Regions from separate parts of the Bacillus sp. FSL K6-3431 genome, predicted to be linked through region 1. Evidence: a T-box and tRNA genes for the amino acid it is inferred to sense, from the RefSeq annotation. Region 1 holds a T-box; the other holds one or more tRNA genes.
The links. A T-box is a leader RNA that pairs with one kind of tRNA and senses whether it is charged. The one in region 1 lies ahead of serS (serine--tRNA ligase), so its partner is inferred to be a tRNA-Ser.
Positions count from the first base shown of each region.

Region 2: it has a tRNA-Ser gene. The T-box ahead of serS (serine--tRNA ligase) is inferred to sense a tRNA for this amino acid. The anticodon was not compared.

Region 1 is NZ_JBBOCT010000001.1:3,315,597-3,325,188, forward strand. Features, by position in the region: gene MHB53_RS16010 (YaaC family protein) at 1-849, opposite strand, end outside; gene guaB (IMP dehydrogenase) at 962-2,428, shown strand; gene MHB53_RS16020 (D-alanyl-D-alanine carboxypeptidase family protein) at 2,617-3,939, shown strand; gene pdxS (pyridoxal 5'-phosphate synthase lyase subunit PdxS) at 4,247-5,128, shown strand; gene pdxT (pyridoxal 5'-phosphate synthase glutaminase subunit PdxT) at 5,142-5,711, shown strand; T-box leader at 6,060-6,273, shown strand; gene serS (serine--tRNA ligase) at 6,332-7,606, shown strand; tRNA gene MHB53_RS16040 (tRNA-Ser) at 7,808-7,900, shown strand; gene MHB53_RS16045 (glycoside hydrolase family 18 protein) at 7,966-9,249, opposite strand; gene tadA (tRNA adenosine(34) deaminase TadA) at 9,386-9,592, shown strand, end outside.
Region 2 is NZ_JBBOCT010000001.1:4,101,356-4,110,947, reverse strand. Features, by position in the region: partial or broken gene MHB53_RS19955 (IS1182 family transposase) at 290-1,865, shown strand; tRNA gene MHB53_RS19950 (tRNA-Leu) at 1,973-2,055, opposite strand; tRNA gene MHB53_RS19945 (tRNA-Lys) at 2,162-2,234, opposite strand; tRNA gene MHB53_RS19940 (tRNA-Gln) at 2,236-2,310, opposite strand; tRNA gene MHB53_RS19935 (tRNA-Asp) at 2,352-2,427, opposite strand; tRNA gene MHB53_RS19930 (tRNA-Met) at 2,463-2,536, opposite strand; tRNA gene MHB53_RS19925 (tRNA-Glu) at 2,551-2,625, opposite strand; tRNA gene MHB53_RS19920 (tRNA-Ser) at 2,642-2,732, opposite strand; tRNA gene MHB53_RS19915 (tRNA-Asn) at 2,879-2,950, opposite strand; gene MHB53_RS19910 (SprT family protein) at 3,033-3,488, opposite strand; gene cmpA (cortex morphogenetic protein CmpA) at 3,581-3,691, shown strand; gene MHB53_RS19900 (Tex family protein) at 3,765-5,942, opposite strand; gene MHB53_RS19895 (PP2C family serine/threonine-protein phosphatase) at 6,015-6,611, opposite strand; gene sigB (RNA polymerase sigma factor SigB) at 6,608-7,402, opposite strand; gene rsbW (anti-sigma B factor RsbW) at 7,380-7,853, opposite strand; gene MHB53_RS19880 (STAS domain-containing protein) at 7,853-8,182, opposite strand; gene MHB53_RS19875 (PP2C family protein-serine/threonine phosphatase) at 8,255-9,262, opposite strand; gene MHB53_RS19870 (anti-sigma regulatory factor) at 9,277-9,592, opposite strand, start outside.

The sequences.
Region 1 (9,592 bases):
TTTGATTAAATCAAACCACCATTCCGTTTCATAGCGTGAAATCATGCTTAGATTATAGAGAAGTAGGTAATGGATAATAAGATCATGGAGCTGGCTATATGGATGAAGTGTACTAGGTAAACAAGCCTTTTGTTTAAATAGATGATATCTAAAAGGTGGTTGTACAGACGCCTCTTGATAAAAACTAAGTATGTTATTGCTTTCATCACACCAGGTTAGTGGACCATGATGCTTTGTATTCAAGTAATGTCTCAATCTTTTTTCACTCATATAGTATGACTCATGAATCTTGTTAGGAATATGCCAAAGTCCAGATTTGTTTTGATCTAGAAAAGTAATGTTATTACTATTTTTAATGAAAAGGAAAGCATCATCTAGTTCGGCGATAAGAGAAAATAAATCGCGCATAATAAATTTTTCACCTTCTAAATGTTTCACGTGAAACATTTGTTCTGAAAAATAAGTGCATAAGCCAAACTTTTGTACTTTAACTTCATCATTATAAAATTGATATTGACGTTTTTTTCTTTTTCTTGTTGAAACACCGTGAGCAAGGACAGAGGTTGTACTCGGATATAAAGGATCAACTGTAAGTAAAGATGCTTTTATTAAATGGACCAGCCCGTAAAATAGTAGTACTGGCTTGATAGAAAAGGGAGCATTAATAGCCTGATCGTAAAAGACTTTTCCTTGTTCTAAATAGTAAATAAAAGGATAAGAATTCTCGTACCCTTTTTGCTCTGGATCTTTTACAGCAATTTTATGATAACAATTTTTTAAATATTGTTGTGAAGTTTCTGCGGAATGAAAAAATAAAAGTTGTTTCCATGTAGTATCCTCATTATACAAATGTTTTCACTCCTTAAGTTATTTGAAAAATGGAACATAGCTATATATCCTTGACAGTATTGTAACCAATTGATAACCTACTAATAATATTTTCGGCAGGAGGAAGAAAAAAATGTGGGATTCCAAATTTGTAAAAGAGGGCTTAACCTTTGATGATGTGCTATTAATTCCAGCCCAATCAAACGTTTTACCAAATGAAGTTAATTTAAGTGTGGAGTTAACTAAGACACTCAAGCTGAATATACCAATTATCAGTGCAGGGATGGATACAGTCACCGAGTCGAAAATGGCTATCTCTATGGCTAGGCAAGGTGGATTAGGTATTATTCACAAGAACATGAGTATAGAGCAACAAGCAGAAAAAGTTGATAAGGTTAAGCGTTCTGAAAGTGGAGTAATTACCGATCCATTTTTCTTAACTCCGGAACATAAAGTATATGATGCTGAACATTTGATGGGTAAATACCGTATTTCTGGTGTTCCAATTGTTAATAACGTGGAGGATAAAATCCTTGTAGGTATTATTACTAATCGAGATATGCGTTTTATTCAAGACTTTTCTCTTTTAATTACAGATGTAATGACGAAAGAAAACTTGGTGACTGCTTCAGTAGGGACAACTCTTGCCGAGGCTGAGAAAATATTACAACAGCATCGAATTGAAAAGTTGCCACTAATTGATGATAATGGCGTTTTAAAAGGACTAATAACAATCAAGGATATCGAAAAGGTCATCGAGTTTCCTCGTTCAGCTAAAGATAAACAAGGGCGCTTACTCGTAGGAGCTGCTGTAGGAGTAACTGGTGATACGATGAAACGTGTACAAATGCTTGTTAACTCTCAAGTTGATGTGATCGTTATTGATACCGCCCATGGACACTCTGCGGGGGTGCTAAAGGTCGTTCAAGAGATTCGAAGTAAATATCCGACATTGAATATTATTGCAGGTAACGTAGCCACTGCAGAAGCCACACGGGCGTTAATTGAGGCTGGCGCTGATGTAGTGAAGGTTGGTATTGGGCCTGGTTCAATTTGTACGACACGGGTAGTTGCTGGTGTAGGTGTTCCACAAATCACTGCAATTTATGACTGTGCTACAGAAGCAAGAAAATTAGGCAAGGCGATTATTGCGGATGGCGGGGTTAAATATTCAGGTGATATTGTTAAAGCTCTTGCAGCAGGCGGACATGCCGTTATGCTTGGTAGTCTATTAGCAGGAACATCTGAAAGTCCAGGAGAAACGGAAATATTCCAAGGACGTCGTTTTAAAGTATACCGTGGGATGGGTTCTGAAGCAGCAATGGAAAAAGGTTCTAAAGATCGTTATTTCCAAGAAGATGCGAAGAAATTTGTACCTGAAGGAATTGAAGGACGTTTACCATATAAAGGCCCTCTTGCAGATACACTTTATCAACTAATCGGTGGATTACGTGCTGGAATGGGATATTGCGGGGCAGCTGATTTAGCAGATTTCCGTGAGCATGCACAATTTATTAAAATGACTGGAGCTGGATTACGCGAAAGTCATCCACATCAAGTACAGATTACAAAAGAAGCTCCGAATTATTCACTTTCATAAATGAAAAAATGGCAGGTGTATAATATAAACAAAACCTGCCTTTTTTTTATGGAAGTTTTCAATTTAGAGATAGGATCGAAAGTAAATGCGACGATTGTCATGTACTAAAGAGGGCGGAATTATGCTAAAATGACAAAGGTGTACATATATAGTTGGAGGGTTTTCATGTGAAAAAAAGATGGAGTAAGATGTATATAGCATTAGGTTTAGCCGTTATTGTAATGTTAAGTGTTATCCAACTCCCTGAGCGTGCTTTTGCAGAAACATCATTAGATGTCAATGCCGATGCTGCTATTGTAGTAGAAGTAAGCACAGGAAAAATTTTATATGCAAAAAATATAGATACAGCGCTGGGTATTGCGTCTATGACGAAAATGATGACGGAATATCTTATGTTCGAAGCCATTAAAGAAAAGAAAATTTCATGGGATCAAGAGCAAATAATAAGTGAGTATGTCCATCAAGTCTCTAAAGATACAGCACTTTCAAATGTTGGCCTTGAAGTAGGAAAACCTTATACAATTAGAGAATTGTACGAAGCATTAGCAATCTATTCAGCAAATGGGGCTACAATTGCTATTGCAGAAGCTATTGCTGGTTCAGAATCAAAATTTGTTAAAATGATGAATGAAAAAGCAGAAGAGCTTGGACTAGATAATTATAATTTTGTAAACTCAACAGGTTTAAATAATCAAAGTTTACTAGGAAAGCATCCTGATGGAACAGGTCCTGAAGATGAGAGTGTCATGTCAGCGCGATCAACAGCTAAACTTGCTGCTCAATTGATGAAGGATTTTCCAGAAGTACTGGAAACATCTAGTGTACCAACAATGAAATTTCGTGATTTAATAGGCGAAATGACAAACTGGAACAAAATGCTTCCAGGTCTTGATTTTGAATATCCAGGTGTAGATGGATTAAAGACCGGAACCACTGATTTTGCTGGACGTAGCTTTACAGGAACGGCTAAACGTGATGATATGAGAATTATCACCGTTGTAATGAATGCGAAAGATTCAGATGGTAATAGCAGTGATAAAGGACGATTTGGTGAAACAAGAAAATTGATGGATTATGCTTTTGCGAATTTTTCAATGAAAGAAATTTTTCCGAAAAATTATGAATTAAAAGGGAAAAAGTCATTGCCTGTAACAAAGGGTAAGGAGAAATCTGTCAAAATCCATACAGAACAACCATTACAATTGGTTATTAAAAATGGGGAAGAAAAATCGTTTAACCCTGTTTTTACAGTTGATAAAAAGAAAATGAATAAAGAAGGAGTGTTAACTGCTCCTCTCAAGAAAGGCGAACAAGTAGGAACCCTTGGAGCTGTCCAAAAAGGAAATGAAGATGATGGGTTCTTAGAAAAAGGCTACACACAAACAGTAAAAGTTGTTACAACTGAAAAAGTTGAAAAAGCAAATTGGTTTGTATTGATGATGCGTGGTGTAGGCGGTTTTTTCTCTGATATCTGGGGAAGTGCCACAGATATGGTGAAAGGCTGGTTCTAAACGGTCTGTTCTGTTGTAATTAGTGCTAGAGTCCGGGCAGCGTTAATTGTAACTTTCTATTATTCCTAAAAGATACATTGTTTCGATGAAAGTTTACAAGTACAATTTTAGACACCAATGTCTAGGCCTTCGAGATTACAGTCATTTTCATGGTTCTTGTTAGGGTTGGACAAGCTACTTGTGATTTCTGGTCCCTCCTGTATTGACAGGGGGGTATTTTTATAGTTTACTAAATGGTATCGTATTATTCCGATAGTTTTAATTAGAAAGAAAAAAAGAATCATTTACATTAAAGGGGCGACTAGAAATGAAAACTGGAACAGATCTTGTAAAACGCGGTATGGCTGAAATGCAAAAAGGCGGCGTAATAATGGATGTCATTAACGCGGAGCAAGCGAAATTAGCAGAAGAAGCTGGAGCTGTAGCAGTAATGGCTCTTGAAAGAGTGCCTTCCGATATTCGCGCTGCAGGTGGCGTAGCAAGAATGGCCGATCCAACTATCGTAGAGGAAGTAATGGCAGCAGTTTCTATTCCAGTAATGGCGAAAGCTCGAATTGGTCACATTGTAGAAGCGCGTATATTAGAGGCTATGGGCGTTGATTATATAGATGAAAGTGAAGTGCTAACTCCGGCAGATGAGGAGTTCCATTTAAATAAAAAAGAATATACTGTACCATTCGTTTGTGGATGTCGCGATCTAGGTGAAGCGGCTCGTAGAATAGGTGAAGGCGCTTCTATGCTTAGAACAAAAGGCGAACCAGGAACAGGAAATATTGTTGAGGCAGTTCGACATATTAGAAAAGTAAATGCTCAAGTACGTAAAGTTTCATATATGGATGAGGATGAATTAATGACGGAAGCTAAACTGCTGGGTGCTCCGTATGAATTATTATTGGAAATCAAGCGGACTGGACGTCTACCAGTTGTTAACTTTGCTGCCGGTGGTGTAGCAACGCCAGCGGATGCTGCTTTAATGATGCAGCTAGGAGCAGATGGTGTGTTTGTTGGCTCTGGTATTTTCAAATCTGAAAACCCTGCGAAGTTCGCTCGTGCGATCGTAGAAGCAACAACTCATTATCAAGATTATGCAAAAATTGCAGAACTTTCTAAAGGACTTGGAACACCAATGAAAGGTATTGAAATCTCTACACTTGCAGCAGAACAACGGATGCAGGAGCGCGGGTGGTAAAGTGAACGAAGCGATTACGGTTGGCATACTTGGGCTTCAAGGAGCAGTACGTGAGCATGTACGAGCAGTAGAACAATGTGGAGTACAGGCAGTTGTCGTGAAAAATGTAGATCAGCTTGTTCATGTGGATGGATTGATTTTACCTGGTGGGGAAAGCACAACGATGCGAAGATTACTTGACAAATATCAGTTCATGGAACCACTTCGTGAATTTGCTGAAATTGGTAAACCAATATTTGGGACATGCGCAGGATTAATATTACTTGCTAATAAAATAAGCGGATCTGATGAAGTTCATTTAGGACTGATGGATGTTGTTGTTGAACGAAATTCATTTGGTCGTCAGCGCGATAGCTTTGAGGCTGATATAGCGATTGCTGGAGTAACAAACTCCATGAATGCCGTGTTTATAAGAGCTCCTCATATTACAGAAGCTGGCGAAAATGTGGAAATATTAGCGAAGTATGATGGTAGAATTGTTGCAGTAAGAGAAGGACAATTTCTTGGCTGTTCATTCCACCCAGAACTAACAGTTGATAATAGTTTGACAAACTACTTTATTGAAATGATAAGAAAAGCGTAAGGCGCCCGCATATCGGCGACAAGCACAAGACGAATTGCGAGGAGGCAGCATCCCAGCCACCACAGCAATTTGACTTGTGACCTCGAGCCGATGGCGCTTGAAGCTAGACAAAGAAAAGCGTAAGGCGCCTGCATATCGGCGACAAGCACAAGACGAATTGCGAGGAGGCAGCATCCCAGCCACCACAGCAATTTGACTTGTGACCTCGAGCCGATGGCGCCTGAAGCTAGACAAAGAAAAGCGTAAGGCACTCTTTATTAGCTGACACTTTTATATAATTATAATTAGAACGATAAAAAATTTGCATTTATCTAACAGATATAGTATAGTATGAGCAAATTTATATGCGTAAAAATGTCGATAGGAAATAGTAACGGATATGTAGTCTTAAGAGAGCCGATGGTTGGTGTGAATCGGTGACGCTCCCTGTGAATCCATCCTTGAGTAAAATGCCTAAAGCCCTTGGTTATTAAGCATTTTCGGTTCAAAGCCGTTATCTAATTAAGAGGAAAGCATTGCGCTTTCAATTTGGGTGGCAACGCGGGTAACTCTCGTCCCTTCTAGGGATGGGAGTTTTTGTTTTGTCTAAAATAATATAATATAAGCAAGGAGGAAATGTCATGCTAGATATGAAATTATTGCGTGGAAATTTTGAAGAAATAAAGGCAAAGTTACAGCACCGAGGTGAAGATTTAACTGACTTGGATAAATTCGGGGAATTGGATCAACGGAGACGTGAATCTATTCTAAATGTAGAACAGTTAAAAAATAAGCGAAATGAAGTTTCCCAACAAATTGCTCAAATGAAAAAAGAAAAACAAAATGCAGACGAATTAATTACGGAGATGCGGGTAGTCGGTGATAAAATTAAAGAATTAGATACCAGGATCCGTGAGGTGGAAGAAGAGTTAGGACAATTGCTATTATCTATTCCAAATATACCTCATGAAAGTGTGCCTGTAGGTGAATCTGAAGACGATAATGTAGAGATTCGAAATTGGGGAGAAGTTCGCCAATTTGCATTTGAACCGAAGCCACATTGGGATATTGCAAGTAAACTTGGAATTGTTGATTTTGAAAGAGCAGCTAAAGTAACAGGAAGTCGGTTTGTATTTTATAAAGGCTTAGGGGCGCGTTTAGAACGAGCGTTGATCAGTTTCATGCTTGATCTTCATGTGGAGGAACATGGCTATGAAGAAATGATTCCTCCATATATGGTAAATAGAACGAGCATGACTGGCACTGGACAGTTACCAAAATTTGAAGAGGATGCCTTCTTAATTGAAGAAGAGGACTATTTCCTTATTCCGACAGCTGAAGTACCCGTAACAAATTATCATCGTGATGAAATTCTACAGGGGGATATACTTCCAATTACTTATTCAGCTTATAGCGCTTGTTTCCGTTCAGAGGCAGGATCTGCCGGGCGTGACACACGTGGCTTGATTCGTCAGCATCAATTTAACAAGGTAGAGTTAGTAAGGTTTGTTAAACCGGAAGACTCATATGCTGAATTAGAAATATTGACTGGCCATGCTGAAAAGGTGTTACAGCTACTTAATTTACCATACCGGGTCTTGAGCATGTGCACTGGGGATCTTGGATTCACAGCAGCTAAAAAATATGATTTAGAAGTATGGATTCCAAGCTATGGCACCTATAGAGAAATTTCTTCATGTTCAAATTTTGAGGCTTATCAAGCAAGGCGTGCGAATATTCGCTTCCGTCCGGAACCTAATGCAAAACCGCAACATGTCCATACATTAAATGGTTCAGGTTTGGCAATTGGCAGAACAGTGGCTGCTATTTTGGAGAATTACCAACAGGAAGATGGTACGGTGGAAATTCCAGAGGTACTCCGTCCGTATATGAGAAATAAAGAAGTAATTAATTAATAAAATGAGTCTCATGGAGTTATTATTTTCCATGAGTCTTTTTCTATCAGTGGTGTATTAAAGGAGTGGGATTAATTAATACTGTGGCGAAGATTCTTAGGTGTGTAGAAGTAAGCTGATAACGAAGTTCGACATCCATTTTTTTGGACTTTTGAATTTGACAATCGGAAAATATCCTGTTATTATTATTTTTGTTACCAAGGAGGAATACCCAAGTCTGGCTGAAGGGATCGGTCTTGAAAACCGACAGGGGAGTCAAATCTCGCGGGGGTTCGAATCCCTCTTCCTCCTCCATTAACTTAACGCATAAATATTCGAGATACTAAACCCACTGCAGAAATGTAGTGGGTTTTATTAATTTATTTTTTTACAATTTCAAAGTTATCTGTAATTAATAGCCAGTTTTGTGGGAAAGAGAGACCGAGTTTCCAATAGCTAACACCACGTAGTTTTAATTCCTTTACTAGGTCAAACTTTGCCTGAATAGATCTTGCATCTTCAAACCAAACTTCATGGTTTTTTCCATCCTCGGCAGTGTAATGAAAAAATGGCGCTTGGGATGTTTCATCATATTGGATAGCTACTTGATTATTAGCAGCGATTTGGATAGCTTGCTGTGGGCTAACAGCTTTTGCTGTTGTTCCTTGCTCGAAAGGAAGTGTCCAGTCATAACCATATAAATTTTGTCCCATTAAAATTTTATTTGCAGGTATTACTGTTAGTGCATATTCAAGTACCTGCCGCACAGGTCCAATTGGTGAGACAGCCATCGCTGGACCACCGCTATAACCCCATTCATATGTCATAATTACGGTATAATCTACGATATCTCCATGTGCTTGATAATCATGACCTTCATACCATTCTCCTTGCTGTGTTCCACTTGTTTTTGGTGCTAATGCTGTTGATATCATCAGACCTTCAGCATGTAACCGATCGCGAGCAATCCTTAAAAATTGGTTGTAGGCTTCTCGATCAGTTGGAAGAATACGTTCCAAATCGAAATGGATATCGCCAAAGCCAACTCGTTTCGCCTCATTAATAATATTTGTTAAAAATGTATTTCTCACTTGCTCATTTGTTAGGAGAACATGGACAAGCTCTGTACTGAATTGTCCATTTTCTTGATTGGCAATAACCATAACAAGTAGATTATTGTTGTCTCGGGCAATGGCAGGAAAATTATTTAATGGAGGCGGAGTTAAGGAACCATCTCGCTTGGCTAAGTATCCGAATGGAGACAAATACGTTAGATACGGAGCGGCTTTACGTGTGCTAGATTCAAGCGCTTCCGAAACCGATCCACCAAGGGGTTCAACATATGCATTAAATTCACGATTCGTCTTTTGTTTTGGTGGAATATAGAGACGCATACCGATTGTGAGCGGATGGTTGATTGTAATTCCATTTATGCGGGCAAGCTCCTGATAAGGAATACCTAATTTCCTACCGATGGACCAGAAGCTGTCCCCAGGTTCGACCCAGTAAAAGCTCCCCACGATAGGAATAACGAGTGCTTGCCCAACAACAAGTTGATCAGGGTTTGGTAATTCATTTGCTTCGGCAATTACATTTGCTGTTACACTATAGCGAGCAGCAATCGCACCCAATGTCTGAGTAGATTCGACAATATGAATTTGCATATAATTCCTCCTTAACCAAAAGAATGGCTGACACTATTGTATGAAGAATGGTAAGAAACTAGACCCAATTTAGGCATAAAACGGACATTGTTGATATTATAGTAAGATAAAATCCGATCAAAGGGGTCATTCAACTATGGTACATCGATCAGAAGAAGACTATATGCTGCTTGCTATAGCTGAAGCAAAAAAAGCAGAGAAATTAAATGAGGTTCCGATTGGGGCGGTTATTATTCTTGACGGGGAGGTCATCGCTACTGCTTATAATCTTAGGGAGACGGAACAAAATGCAATAGCACATGCAGAGCTTTTAGCGATTGACCGAGCGTGCAAAAAACTTGGT
Region 2 (9,592 bases), 790 kb from region 1:
CATTCATAATCTGTCCTATTTGCCTTATATACAATTTTTCAATGTGCTCTGGCCAATTCTGTTCTTCCTATTCCCACTCAATAGAAGCTCCCGCTATTTTCCAAAAAAAAACCTAGTAGGAAAAACAAAAAAAGAGGCTGGGACAAAACCTACCTCTGAAACGAAAAAGCCGGAGAAATTTTACGATGAGTAAAATTTCTCCGGCTTTAATTATTTTTTTAATAAAAAAAGGCCTACTTCTGATAAAATTAAGTTACCACACTAAATCCAATCAGAAAGTAGGATCCTTATGTTTAAAAATTATAACATGAATCAATTAGTTTTACCTTTAGATTTAGAAGTAAATTTGCAAAATAACGATATTGCCTTCCACATTCACTGTTTAGTTGAAAGCATCCCGCAGGAAGCCTTTGAACCATTTCTTCGAAATGAGGGATGTCCTGCCTATCACCCCCGCATGATGCTTAAAATCATCTTATGTGGCTACACTCAATCTGTATTTTCGGGTCGTAAAATTGAAGCACTTTTAAAAGACAGTATTCGCATGGTGTGGCTCGTACAAGGATACGAACCGAGCTATCGTACAATTAATCGCTTTCGTGTGCAACCTGAAGTTAAAGAATTAATTCGTCAATGCTTTGTACAATTTCGCTGTCAGTTAGTCCAAGAAAAGCTTATTGACCAAGAAGCAATTTTTATTGATGGTACAAAAATTGAAGCGAATGCGAATAAATTTACATTTGTCTGGAAAAAATCAATTGAGAAATATCATCAGGGATTAATTGAAAAATCAACTCTACAATGAGCTACTTGAGAAAGAGATTTTACCCGAAATTGAGCGTGAAAGCGAAGAAGAATTAACCCTTGAGGAACTCGCCCGCATAGTTCAAAAAGCAGACGATGTCATTAACGACTATGACAAAAAGATTGAAGCATCTTCAGACAATACAGAAAGAAAAACGTTAAGGAGTGAACGGAAGTTCCCAAAACAGGTCCGCAAACAGTTACTGGATTACATCGTTCGTAAACAGAAATATGAACGACATTTTGAAATCTTTGGCACGCGTAATAGTTATTCGAAAACAGATCATGATGCGACGTTCATGCGTATGAAAGATGATTATATGAAAAATGGTCAATTGAAACCTGGTTATAATGTACAAATTTCGACCGAAGGTCAATATACACTTGCCTATAGTTTATTTTCGAATCCAACAGACACACGTACATTAATTCCATTCCTAGATGAAATCGAGCAACATTATCTTCCATTACCGAAGTACATTGTCGCGGACGCAGGATATGGTAGTGAACAAAATTATGATGATATTCTTTCAAATCGTAAACGAGAAGCGTTAATTACGTATAACATGTATTTGAAAGAACAAAATAAAAAATATAAACAAAACGAATTCAATTCAGTTAACTGGCTTTACGATGAAGAGAAAGATACCTATACTTGCCCTAATCAACAGCGCGTTGTCTTTAAATATCATTCTGTTCGTACAGATAAGTCAGGTTTCGAGCGAGAATTTAAAATCTATGAGTGTGAAGACTGTTCAGATTGCCCATTCCGTTCATTATGTACGAAAGCAAAAGAAGGAAATCATCGAAAGATAATGGTGAACAAGAAATGGGAACAACAAAAAGAATATGTGAGAGCGAAGCTTTCAGAAGAAAAAACGAATTCTATTTACCGTCGACGCAAAATCGATGTAGAACCAGTTTTTGGATTCTTGAAGGCTAATTTGTGTTTCACTCGATTTTCAGTTCGCGGAAAATCGAAGGTCGAAAATGAAATGGGCCTAGCATTAATGGCCGTGAATTTACGAAAATTCACGGTCAACACATTGGTTCGAACATAAATAACAAACGATAAAAGAGAAAGGTGAAATTGAGCGCGCTCAATTTCACCTTTCTCACTATTTGGAAGCTAGTTATGTCCCAGCTTCCTTAGTTTGATTAGTTATGATGCGGCCGAGAGGACTTGAACCTCCACAGGGTTTCCCCCACTAGGCCCTCAACCTAGCGCGTCTGCCATTCCGCCACGACCGCTTTGTAAAAGAATAAGTTAAATCATATCAAGATACTATTATCTTGTCAATAACATTTTAACTTCCTTTATAGAGGATATTCAACACGCATTTAAGTTAATTAATGATGAGCCATGCAGGATTCGAACCTGCGACCCTCTGATTAAAAGTCAGATGCTCTACCAACTGAGCTAATGGCTCATGGCTGGGCTAGCTGGATTCGAACCAACGAATGACGGAGTCAAAGTCCGTTGCCTTACCGCTTGGCTATAGCCCACTCATGAAATTAAAATCACTATATTTATTAGTATGTAAAAATGGCGGTCCCGACGGGAATCGAACCCGCGATCTCCTGCGTGACAGGCAGGCATGTTAACCGCTACACCACGGGACCAGACAATTCAAGATTAAATCTTGAAAGATTAATGATTGCGGGGGCAGGATTTGAACCTGCGACCTTCGGGTTATGAGCCCGACGAGCTACCGAACTGCTCCACCCCGCGATAATGAAATAAATTGGTGACCCCTACGGGATTCGAACCCGTGATACCGCCGTGAAAGGGCGGTGTCTTAACCGCTTGACCAAGGGGCCAATATAAAAATTTATATGGCGGAGAAGGAGGGATTTGAACCCTCGCGCCACTTACGCGACCTATGCCCTTAGCAGGGGCACCTCTTCAGCCTCTTGAGTACTTCCCCATAAAAATAAGAAAATATATAAAATTTATAAAATTTATAAAATTTATATACAGTTTTGTCTTTCTTGTCTAGCCCACATCGACTAGCAATCCACGTCTAGGTCTAGTTTCATGCGCTAAACGGGCGCTTTGCGCTTTTCCATATAACTCCGCAGGTAGGATTCGAACCTACGACCGATCGGTTAACAGCCGATAGCTCTACCACTGAGCTACTGCGGAATAATGACTCTTCTGATTATAGTTATCAATCACTAAACTGTCAAGAGATATTTGTCTTTTTCTTATTTTTTTAGAATCATTGCTACATCTTTTCTTTAAGCTTCCCTCTACATCTTCCACAAACATACCGATCTGTATTTATTCTCCTCTTACGTTCAAATATAAATCTGCAATTTGTACACTCATAAATGCGGGGCACATACATTTTTCTTTTTATTTCTTCTGCTAACGGAGTGCAATGTCTCGGTGCTCCCACCTTTTTTAGTAGTGTTCGAAAATCGTTATCTCTATGTTTATAACCTCTACCTTCAATATGAAGATGGTAGTGACATAATTCATGTTTAATAATACCTTCCATTTCTTTTAATCCATGTTCCTCATAATACTTTCTATTAATTTCTATGTCATGCGAAGAAAGCATGTAACGACCACCCGTCGTTCGTAGACGAGGATTAAAGTATGCAGCGTGTTTGAAGGTTTTGTTGAAAAGTTTTATAGAAATACTTTCAGTTAACAGCTGTAATTGCTCGTTCGTCATCGAAGATATCCTCCAGAAAATTTTTCAGAACATGACAACCTATTTTACCATACATTAAAATGAACAAATACTTTTACTAGGGGGTCCTTTGTATGCCTGCCTGGTTTCAAAATCAAATAAAGAAAGCATTTATGCAAAAAGATCGTCATCAAGTCCAATTACTTAATCAATGTTGGTTCTTTTACAGAAAAAAACACCGCTAACTTGAGCAGTGTATAGCTTGTAGAATTGCGTGTTACTATCTCTACAAGCTCTATTATGGTATGAACTTCCATTCTAATTAGTTGTTTTTAGCATCGTTAGTGATAGACGTCCCTTTTGCACATCCACTTTTTCTACCCACACAGTTACAACGTCACCGAGAGACACGACATCAAGTGGATGTTTGACAAATCGATTACTCAATTTTGATATGTGGACTAAACCATCTTCCTTCACACCCACATCAACAAATGCACCAAAGTCAACAACATTCCGGACTGTTCCTTGTAGTTCCATTCCCGGCAGTAAATCATTCAATTTTAGCAAGTCTTTTTTAAGAAGTGGCTTTGGCTGCTCATCCCTAAGATCTCTTCCAGGCTTCATTAAGGCATCTATGATATCCGTTAATGTTAATACCCCAAGATCCAATTCTGCAGCTAATTCATCTACATTTATTCCCCTGAGCGCTTCTATTAACGCCTCTGTTCCAAGATCCGACGTGGAAAATCCTAGTTTCGTCAATAGACGTTGTACCTCTCCATAACTTTCAGGATGGATTGGGGTTAAATCTAGCGGTTCTTCCCCATCAAAAATTCGCATGAATCCGATGGCTTGTTCATATGTTTTTGCACCAAGACGTGGAATCTTTTTTAATTGCTTCCGATTGGCAAACTTTCCAGTCTCCTCACGTTGCTTGACGATATTATTAGCAACCGTCTTGCTAAGTCCTGATACATATTGAAGTAAGGATGATGAGGCAGTGTTTACATTTACCCCTACTTGGTTAACCGCGGTTTCTACAACAAACGAAAGAGAATCATTTAATTTTTTTTGTGTAACATCATGCTGGTATTGGCCCACGCCTACTGATTTAGGGTCAATTTTCACTAATTCAGCAAGTGGATCTTGCAATCTTCTTGCGATGGAAACCGCACTCCTTTCCTCTACTTGCAAATGAGGAAATTCTTCTCTTGCAAGGTCGGATGCAGAATAAACACTCGCCCCCGCTTCATTTACGATGAGGTACGCAAGGTCTGTTTGAAGTTCTTTTAACACATCAACGGTAAATTGTTCTGATTCTTGAGAGGCAGTCCCATTACCAATCGCAATAATTTCAACATGATATTTCCTAATGATATTCATCATTTTATCTTTCGCTTCCGCTTGTTTTGCCTTTGGTGGATGCGGAAAAATAACATCTATCTCAAGTACTTTCCCCGTTTCATCCACTACCGCAAGCTTACAACCAGTTCGATACGCTGGATCTAATCCAAGAACAACTTTCCCTTTTAATGGCGGTTGAAGTAAAAGGTTTCTTAAATTCTCGGAAAAGATATGTATTGCTTGATTTTCTGCCTTTTCCGTCAACTCGTTTCTAAGTTCCCTTTCAATAGCAGGTTCAATTAACCTTTTATAACCGTCTTCTATCGCCTCAACTACAATTGGCGCAGCATTTGCATGTTCTTTTTTGATAAAATATTTATTTATGTACTGCAATACCTTTCGGTTATCTAATTTTAATGATACACGTAAAATATCTTCTTTTTCACCGCGGTTTAATGCTAGTATACGATGTGGAACGATTTTCTTGATTGGTTCTTCATATTCATAATACATTTCAAAAATGCTTTTATCGTCTTTTTCCGCATCCTTAACGAGCGAAGCAATTTTACCAGATTGGAATGTTTCCTTTCGCACCCATTGACGTATATTTGGATCATCTGAAATCTGTTCTGCAATAATATCTTGCGCGCCTTTAATAGCGTCCTCTGCCGATAGCACTTCCTTCTCAGCTGAAACATATCGCTTGGCCTCTGATTCGACAGAACTTTCATCAGATAAGCTTAGTAGCCATTCAGCCAAAGGCTCCAGACCTTTTTCTTTAGCTACCGTAGCTTTTGTACGTCTTTTCTGCTTATATGGACGATACAAATCTTCTACAATTTGCAATTTCTTTGCTTTGACTATCTCTTGTTGTAATTCCTCTGTCAGTTTGCCTTGTTCCTCAATTAAACGAATGACATCAATCTTTCGCTGCTCAAGGTTTTGTAAATACTGCCAATTATCCAATATTGATTTAATTTGAACCTCATCGAGAGCACCTGTCATTTCTTTACGATAGCGCGCAATGAACGGAACTGTATTACCTTCTTCAAGTAATTCAATCACGCTTTGCACCTGTTTTTTTGCTAATTTCAATTCATCAGATAGTTGCTTAATAAGCAAATCATCCTGTTGTTCTATTTGAATCATGAGCTTCCCTCATTTCCCAGTATCATTATTCCATTTTAACATATTAACCACACAACAAAAAAGCCCACCAAATCAGAGCAGGCTTCCTACGATAAATGTCATATCATCTGTTGCATTCACTTGTTTTACTTTCAGTTGTTCAGTCAGCGAAGCAACAGGAAGGCCGCTACCTAACAATGCTCTCGTATTTACATTCATAAACCCGTCAGAATGAATAAGAAATTTAGATTTTGATTCATATGGGAATTTTTGTGTACGAAACTTTTGAGGTCTGCCCGAAAGATACCCTGTTACAGGCATCGGGTAAGTCAATTTTCCAGATGGTGAATACACATAAAAACGAATATTGCCTACACAACTGTATTCAAACTGCTTAAGAGCATAATCAACCTTAAAGATTGCTACTGCTGCACCGCGTTTTCGCCGCGTTTCCATGTTGCTATAGGCCATTAGCGTATCAACATTTTCATCAGGATTTGACTGAACAACTGAAGTAACAGCGTAAGATGATTCATAAGCATACTTTCCGCTACCAAGGCCATCAGCAACGACACAAAGAAAATGCTCATCCGTTGCTTTCATATAAAAGCTATCTCCACAAAAAGTATTATCATCCTTGGAAGTTTGAAAACCATGCGCTTCAACAAAGTTATTCTCAATATGAATCATGAAGAAGCGCTCTCCGCATTTAGAGAATCCGTCTGAATAGCTTCTCGCAACTTTTTAATTGCACGTCGTTGCAAACGAGATACATGCATTTGTGAAATACCTAGCATTTCCCCCGCCTCTTTCTGGCTCATATTTTCCAAATAAGTATATTGGATTATGTTTTTCTCTCTCTCTGATAGAACGTGTAAAACCTTGTCCAAGACAAGACGCTGATTCACCTTTTCATAGCCTGTGTCTACATTTCCTACAATATCAAGTAGAGTAACAGTACTGCCATCAGAATCTGCTTCAATTGAATGATCGACAGATAAGGCTTGATAACTTTTTCCCATCTCCATTGCTTCAAGTATTACTTCTTCCGATTCATCCAAGTAAGAAGCAATCTCATGAATTTGCGGAGATCGTTGTAATTCCCTCGTTAATGTTTCGTTAGCATTTTTAATTTTTGGACCTAGTTCCTTAATTCTACGTGGAACATGGACACTCCATGTTTTATCCCGTAAAAATCGTTTCATTTCACCAATTATAGTCGGAATAGCAAAAGCTTCAAATGATTTCCCAAATGATTCGTCATATCGGCGGATTGCACCAAGAAGCCCAATTATCCCTACTTGGTATATATCCTCATGAAATGATTTTCCTTTTGAATATTTACGGGCAATAGAATCGACCAAATTCTTATAATGTAAAACAAGTTGATTTTGAGCGTCTGCATCTTCATGTTGTTGGTATGCTTTAATCCACTTATTCACATCACTTTTCAAATGATCAGGTTGAGACTGTTTCGACATCCCTCTCCACCTGCTCTCCATCGAGGTATTTTGTCATGAATACAGTTACCCCTTCATTTTGATGAACTTTCACTTCGTCCATCAAGCTCTCAATCAAGTAAAGGCCTAAGCCTCCTTCACGCAAAAATTCTACTCGGGTATTTTCTTGGTAAGGACCCGTTTCTTCAAGCGTCTTTTTTAAATTAAAACTTTTCCCAGAATCTGATACCATTACTTCCAGTCTTTCTACGTACAGGGCAAAACCAACAACTATTTCGCCCCCCTCATTCGCTTTATATGCATGTTGAACTGCATTCGTAACTGCCTCACTAGTAGCGATTTTTAAATCCTCTATTAATTCATAAGTAAATCCCATTCTACTTGCAATTCCGGATAGTGTTAATCGAATTACACCGACATACTCCGCTTTTGCTGGGATTTTCATTTCAACGTAGTCAAAAGCTTCTCTCATTATACTCCACCCTCTACCTCGGTATTAATGTCCATCACATCGGCTAACCCAGTAATCTCGAACAGGCGCTTTAGTCGATCAGTCATTCCTGTAAAATCCAGTTGACCTTCATTCGCTTTTAAAGATTTAAATAATCCTACAAATACACCAAGGCCTGTACTGTCCATATAGGTTACCTCAGATAAATCAACAACCATCCTTATTCCTGGACTTTCTACGGCATTCATTAGCTCTTCTCTTACTTGCGGAGCAGTATATGCATCTATTTCTCCACTAAGCTTCACATATACTTCTTGACCACTTTCTCTCACATCAATTGATAAATTCAATTTTATCCACCCCTTTTAACACTTTTATAGTGCCATTATCATATACCCGGTTGTAAATAACGTTAAACATTTTTATTCCGTTCTTTTTAAAATAATTAACGTAAAATCATCTCGAAGTTCGAAATCCTGGATTCTTTCCAAGTCTTTATAAACATTCGTCACTATATCTTGTGCTGGGAGGTGTATATATTCTTTCATTACATCAATAATATCTTCTCGCTCAAAAAATCCCTCATCCGTACGACATTCACTTACTCCGTCTGAAAAAAGGATGACCATATCTCCTGGCGCAAGTATATTTTCATACTCATTATATGTAGTTTGTTTATCAATACCTAACAATAATCCCTTTCCATTTAAATCTTGAAACTGCTGATTTTCCGAGTCGTAAAAAAAACCTGGTTCATGACCAGCATTCGCATAACGGAATGTACATTCTGATGGATCATAAACCCCGTAGCACATTGTAATAAACATACCCGGTTCTACATTATGTTCTACTTCTCTATTCAAATTTTCAAGAATATCACTTGGAGATTGTCGGTTATTAGGCATATTATCCATTGCATATTTGATCATCGACATGGACAATGCGGCAGGAATACCTTTTCCAATTACATCCGCAATTGCGATAGCAATACAATTTCTTTCATCTTTTACAAAGTGATAATAATCCCCATTCATTTGTCTCGCCGGTACACTTAGCGCGCCAATATCCACGCCATCCATTTGCGGTATCGACGTTTTAAGCAGTGTTTGCTGCATATTCGCCGCTAATCCTATCTCATTTTTTATCGCTAATTGTTCTGTTCGTAAACTTTGATGTTCTCGGTAAGCCAGACCATAGCCAATCATTACTTCTAGTAAAACATCAAAAGAATCTATTAATTTTTCTTGCGTAGCTTCATTTTCAATCATTATCGACTTATGTAAGCTAATAACATCTTCTGGCGAAATATTATGTTCAATTAATTTTCTACTTAATTTTTGCCCCTGATATAGACTTTGTTCATTTTGACTTTTTAAATACCCATTAATAATTTCTCTATATTTCAGTTCAAACAAATCTTTAAACTCCACACAGTCCACTCCTTCTACCGGAGCCACTTAACTGCAGTTATCTCCGTGCCCTCATCCACTTTAGATTGAATATCAAATTCATCCATCAACCGTTTTACCCCTGGTAATCCAGCTCCCAACCCGCCCGATGTTGTATATCCATCTTCCATCACTCTACGTATATCCGCTATTCCCGGGCCTTGATCTTTGGCAATAATCATCAAGCCTATTTTACCGTCCAAATACTCCTTTTTGATGCAAACTTCTCCCCGACCAGCATATAAAAAAATATTACGTGCCAATTCGCTAATCGCTGTTGTAATCCTAGCCTGGTCTACCGTCCTAAATCCG